2 regions of the Peribacillus sp. NPDC006672 genome follow, and region 2 is predicted to be linked to the other one. Evidence: riboswitches for the same ligand, from Rfam matches in the RefSeq annotation. Region 2 holds a riboswitch; the other holds the start of a gene.
The links. Region 2 has a riboswitch for preQ1 ahead of ACQKKK_RS00155 (VUT family protein). Riboswitches for the same ligand answer to the same signal wherever they lie in the genome.

Region 1 (3,121 bases), on a different contig from region 2:
GCTTCTTGAGAATGTTAAAACCTCACCATCTAACGTGTATCCGAAGAACCCCGGGAATACTACTATTCCAGGCTCATCACGCAGAGCATATAACCGATCATACGACTCAGGCATCACCTGGGTGAATCCATCTTCATCTGTTACGATCAAGCCAGCCTTCTTTGGATTTATATAATGAGCCTCTACACCACGGCTTTGAAAATAACCTGCGATTAGCTTCGCATTATTATCCTCGCCACTGGCCATTAAAGCATCCAAATAGCGCTTCGGGTTAGATTGGTCTGCATGCAACAGTGTTTTTAAATTTCCATGAATTCCAGTGATGACCTCCTCGGATATATTTAACTCCTCAGCAATGCTCGCATAGCGGGATACTACATCTTCTATCAAATGCTCCCCATTATCCCCGCGCAGCTGCTGTTCCGCAGCCTCAATCAATAAATCCGTCACCTTTATATCATTTGAATTGCGTTTCCCTGGAGCCGAAACGACCACAATCTTCCTCTCTGGTTCAGCAACCACAATTTCGAATACCTTTTTCACCTGTTCACCTGACGCAAGTGAACTTCCGCCAAACTTTGCAACTTTCATTACGACATCCCCTATTTTTGAAAATATTCTGTCAAAATTATCTCTTCCTATTATTACGTTTTTTTACGAAACAATCAAGCAATAATTCCATTCCGAGAGGACATTTGTATTTTTAAAAAGCACAAAACAGTGAGTTTACTGAATGAGAATAGCAAAAATAAAAAAAACAAAGGCATATGCCTTTGTCTACTTTTTTATGGCTGGTACAATTTGAACGTTGATTGGAACGTAGGGGCACTCGCTTTCCGCGGGCGGTCCGGGAGCCTCCTCAGCTTTCAGCCTGCGGGCTCTCCCTTGGACGCGTATTTCCCGCAGGAGTCTCGCACACCCGCTCCAATCAACTTTGTTTTAACATTTAGATAGAACCGCTTTTGCCTATAGTCTCAGTTTGTAGACAAAAGGGGTTCGGAATGAAAACGTTCCGAACCCCTTTTGAAATTCCCTTTGAATTTTGCTCAAGATTAAGTGCATTTGTCTTTTTCCAATCTTTAGCGATTATCCACGGTTTCCGGGTATAAGTCATGATTCATCAAGCGGAAATTCGCCATTTCCTCAAACTTCGTCCCTGGTTTACCATAATTTGTGTATGGATCAATAGAAATTCCGCCCCTAGGTGTAAACTTGCCCCAGACTTCAATATATTTCGGGTCCATCAACTCAATTAAATCATTCATGATGATGTTCATGCAGTCTTCATGGAAATCACCATGGTTGCGGAAGCTGAATAAATAAAGTTTCAAAGACTTGCTTTCCACCATCTTTACACTGGGGATATAGCTGATGTAAATGGTTGCAAAGTCCGGCTGGCCAGTAATTGGACATAGGCTTGTAAACTCCGGACAATTGAATTTGACGAAATAATCACGGTTTGGATGTTTGTTATCGAATGACTCCAGAATTTCAGGCGCATAGTCGAATGTATATTTTGTCCCTTGATTCCCAAGCAGTGTGATATCTTTTTTTAATTCTTCTTCTTTTCTTCCAGACATAAAAAGTCCTCCTCATCCACGTTTGTCAGGGGAGATTCATAAAATGGGCCTCTATATAACAAAAACCATATCTCCTCAAAGATATGGTTGATTCGCAAAAAAAATCAAAGCCATAGTTTTTTTAAGAGGGTGATGCTATGAACCTCTCCCGTTTTTCGGGAAATATTTTAAAATTGTCATAGTAAATATAGAAAAAAATATCTAATCTGTCAATCATACTTTTAAATTTGGTTTGATTCCTACATGTATACGGCTTAAAATGTAGAAGAAGTTTATCCTACATGAAGGAAGAGATAAAAGCAATGTGGATTTTTGCGGCTCTCATCACCAGTTTATGTTTCGGAATCAATAACAGCATTTTTAAATGGAGTAGCGGAAAAGGTTACTCAAAGGTACATATCCAATTTTTCTTTTATTTTTCAGCTTTTATTTTGTCCATTTTTTATGGAGCTTTTATGGATGGTTTGAAGCTTGACTGGCTATCTATCTTGCTTGGTGCAGCTATTGGTGTACTGAACGCTAATGGTAACATCCAGATGGCAAGCGCCTTTGAAAAAGGGCCGGCAAGTTTGACATCACCACTGATCGCGGCAAATGCAATATTTCCCATCCTATGTGCTGCATTAATTTTTCATGAGCATATTTCTTCGCTGCAGTGGAGCGGAATCGTCTGCATGTTTCTCGCTACCTTAGTCATTCAGTATACACCTAACGCTAAGGGCAATCATCAATATTTACCTTGGATGATGCACACATTATTCTCCATCTTATCTTTTGGTGTGCTCGGCATTCTTATGACGACATCAACACGTCTTCATTTAAACTCCCTTGATATCCTTGTATCAATGTATGGAGGCGGAATGCTTTATCTTCTTTCGGCCCTGGCCTTTAAAAATGAAAAAATCAAGCTAAAGGAAGTCAAAATCGGTTCCTTAGTAGGCTTTTTAAGCATGATAGGCTATGGGTGTTATTTCTTTGCGTTGAACACCGGGATCGCAAGCATCATTTTCCCTGTCGTCAGCCTGAATTGTTTAGTTGTCGTATTCGCTGGATGTTATTTATTCAAAGAAAGACTAAAAACCTATCAAATTGCTGGAGTACTTGCAGCATTAATCGGAATTATCTTAACAAAAATATGAATTGTTAATTTCACAAAAACAACCTGGCTGTTATGCGCACACAAGCCAGGTCGTCTTTATATAGCCACAAAATATGGTATGGCCTGACCCCAATACAACAATCCTCTAAACATAAAAATAAGTAAGGAAATGGAGTCTGTCGAAAAAAAAGTGTTGACATCCCTCTTTAAATATCAGATAATTTTGAATATTAAAACCCGCACTGTACTACTTCGCAATGTTTGAAAAATCTTTCCCCTCGGGTATAAAAGAAGTAGGCACAACCAACTCATATAATATTGAACCAGGAAAGGAATGATTCATAATGGTAAAAGTTACAGTAACAGTTGATTTCCAAGGAAAATCTTATCAAACTAACGTCCTTACTAAACCAGGTACCAATCAAGAAGAAATTTTACAACA
Region 2 (3,121 bases):
TTTACTTCAATGATTGAACTTGTATTATCCAGCTCTTTTAGTGTAATTGTAACGACTGTTTCTTGGTCGTTGCCTCCCCACGAATACACGATTTTCCTATTTTCCTCGACTTCTAATACATGGATAACCACTTCAGCATCGTATTCGTTATATCTCAATGTAAGAGTCCTGCCTTGCTCCCATCTTTCAGAACTCGATGAGAACCAAAAATTCCCGATTTTTTCAGGGTTTACTATGGCTTCAAACACCTCATTAGTTGGCTTGACTATTTTAAATTTCGTAGTTATTTGAGTATCCATACTATATCAGCTCTCTTTCGATATGTTTTAATAGTTTCCCACTAACACCTAATAAACCCGATCTACATATATTGGCGACAAGTTTTGTCCGGTTCTTCATGTTACTTAGAATAGCTGGCCAACCATAATCTATGCCTTCAAAGGTATTATCACCATATACGAAATCTTTCTCCAATAGCTCATGCGAAAGTGTGAACTTCACAGTAGAATCATCCATTGGCTGCAGTTGAAAAGTGACCCGAGTAGGATGGTCGCGGGGTGTTTTGTCTCCTGCCATGTTCCATGTAAACGAGAGCGGGTGCAACGGCCCACACGATATAAATAGGATAGACAAACGTTGGTTTTTTCATTATTCTTTTGCCTCCTCGCGTTTATATTTCTAGCATTCCTTTTCAAGTCCATGCCAAATAAAAACAATAAGGGCTGCCTCCCCTTAATAATGCGAGGTGCTTTGTTACTGCTTGTCTAGATATCAAAATCGTAACATAACTCTATCAATGATTGTCCGCTTTTCATACAGCCCGTCAAGCAGTTTTCTGCGACAGGAATCGGCAAAAGCTTTAAAAATCCTTTGGCATCAGAGGAACATTTGCTAAGTGCTAAGCTTTGGAAAAGTGGATAATCCGTGGATTCGCGCCATTCCCAGTGACTAAAACGAAATCAAGAAGGCGATTTTTGAAAGGGTATTAGCCTGAATTCATTTTAGAATCAGCCATATGGAAACTTCTTGATTTCCGACCGTTTTCAAGCTACGATAAATAAGGAAATGATAATCCGTTCCGGCGGAAGAGGTTCTAGCTACCCTCTCAAAAAAACTAAGGGGAACAGTGCTCTTTCTTAGGGTGCTGTTTTTTCTGTATAAGGAGAATGAATTAAATGTTAAGAATTCTATTGTATTTAGTATCCATTGTCACGGCGAATGTGGTTACAGCAGCTTTTGATCCATTACATTTGGGCATGTTCATCATTCCGATGGGTACATTGCTCATCGGGGGAACCTTCATCTTTCGAGATCTGGTCCAGAATAAATTCGGCCGTGCGAAAACCTATATGTGTATCGTTACCGCACTTATTTTATCTGCATGTGTATCATTTTTATTAGAAGATACGTTATTGATTGTATTTGCTTCCGCATTATCGTTCGTTGTGGCAGAAACAGCGGATACGGAAATTTATACCCGGTTAAAGCTCCCGATGAGTTGGAGGGTGTTCTACAGCGGGATCGTTGGAGGGTTTTTCGATTCGGTGATATTTGTCGTGATTGGCCTAAGTCCACTAGGTGCCAATATATTGCCATGGGAAGCCGTACCCGCTGCGATTATCGGCCAAATCATCGTTAAAACAGTCATTCAGTCAATCGGTGCCGTACTGTTGGGGCGAATCAACGTAAGGCTGGAGAAGCGCGTAGTCTCCGGTTGAATTCTAGGAGGGATACACCGATGGATGAAACCAAAAAGGAAGAAGAGAAATGCTATTGCCTCGAGGCCTTTCGTGAAAAATACGGTCCGCATGTCCAGGGGGAATGTATGAAGCTCTCCTGCGCCAATTATCGGAAACATAAAGGAATAGACAATCATGATAAACGTAAAACGTAAAATTCAGGATATATTCCATATGGAGTCCATCAAACATTAATATATATAGGAAACAATCGGTTAAATAAAAGAGAATAATTTGAGAAAGAAGGACCAAATTTGGTTCTTTTTTTGTGGGACTGGAGTAACCCATGAGTAAACGCGCGGAATTAAGAAAGAGTGAAGCATGAATTCACGAGTAAATCGTGGTAATTCACGAGTAAAACAGCAAAACTCACGAGTAAAGTTGCGGAATTCACGAGTAAATAGACCAAACTCACGAGTAAATGTGCAAATCTCCGAGAAAACAAGCCGAACCCACGAGTAAACAGCGCGAAATCAAGAGTGTAGCATGAATTCACGAGTAAATGTGCAAATCCTACGAGTAAACAAGCCGAACCCACGAGTAAACAGCGCGAAATCAAGAGTGTAGCATGAATTCACGAGAAACCCCATAAAAAAAGCTTCCGGCACCGTTAATAATTGGTGTCGGAAACCTTTTTCGTTAATTAGGTAACAAAATTTCTTCGGGGTTGTCTCCATCAATCTCCACTTTATATAGGTGATACTGTGGATCGCTTTTGCCGAATTTCTTATCTACCATAAAGTAGACATTTTTTGAGTCGCTGCTGATGACTGGGCGATCTGTGTATCCTTGAAGATGGGTCAGCTGCTTTTCGGTCTTGGTTTTGAGGTCATAGCTATATAGTTCATAAATATAGGTACTGCCTGATTGCTCATTGGAGATAGACTGGAAAATCATCGTTTTTTCATCCGGGGTAATTGTGAAATCAAAAATGTCGACATCACGTTTAGAGTCGGTGACAGTTTCGATACCTGTTTGATCAAATTTCACTTTGAAAATCCGTTGATGCGTTTCGAAAATATCATCAGCCGTTTTAGCATCCGCATCATCATCGGTTTGATAATAAGCGGCTTTTCCATCAACGGTGACATTTAGGGAACTAAGACCATATTTCTTAAAAGAGGTCAGTTGGATGGACTCCTTTTTTTCTATATCAAACTCATAAATATCGAGATCGTGAGGGCGGGGACCCGTGATTGGCGAATAGTTTTTAAACGTACCGGCTCCGATATAAAAGAGAGAGCGGCCGCTTTTTGCGAAATCGAGTTCTGTGACCAGGAAGTCTGCTTTGAATAATTCACTGATTTTCTGTGATTTTATATCAAGAAGGTGAATGGAACTGGTTGAATCTTCTTCTTGGTTTTTTTTAGCTACGATAAAGG

Region 1: linked by a shared signal. The riboswitch ahead of queF (preQ(1) synthase) and the one ahead of ACQKKK_RS00155 (VUT family protein) in region 2 are both predicted to bind preQ1.

Annotation. Positions count from the first base shown of each region.
Region 1 is NZ_JBNNOR010000021.1:53,554-56,674, forward strand. It holds gene ACQKKK_RS23210 (aspartate kinase) at 1-591, opposite strand, end outside; gene queF (preQ(1) synthase) at 1,080-1,580, opposite strand; PreQ1 riboswitch class I at 1,687-1,732, opposite strand; gene ACQKKK_RS23220 (DMT family transporter) at 1,862-2,719, shown strand; gene ACQKKK_RS23225 (BA3454 family stress response protein) at 3,024-3,121, shown strand, end outside.
Region 2 is NZ_JBNNOR010000001.1:27,627-30,747, forward strand. It holds gene ACQKKK_RS00145 (SRPBCC family protein) at 1-299, opposite strand, end outside; gene ACQKKK_RS00150 (SRPBCC domain-containing protein) at 301-633, opposite strand; PreQ1 riboswitch class I at 1,082-1,124, shown strand; gene ACQKKK_RS00155 (VUT family protein) at 1,176-1,718, shown strand; gene ACQKKK_RS00160 (hypothetical protein) at 1,739-1,894, shown strand; gene ACQKKK_RS00165 (hypothetical protein) at 2,044-2,184, opposite strand; gene ACQKKK_RS00170 (TolB family protein) at 2,379-3,121, opposite strand, start outside.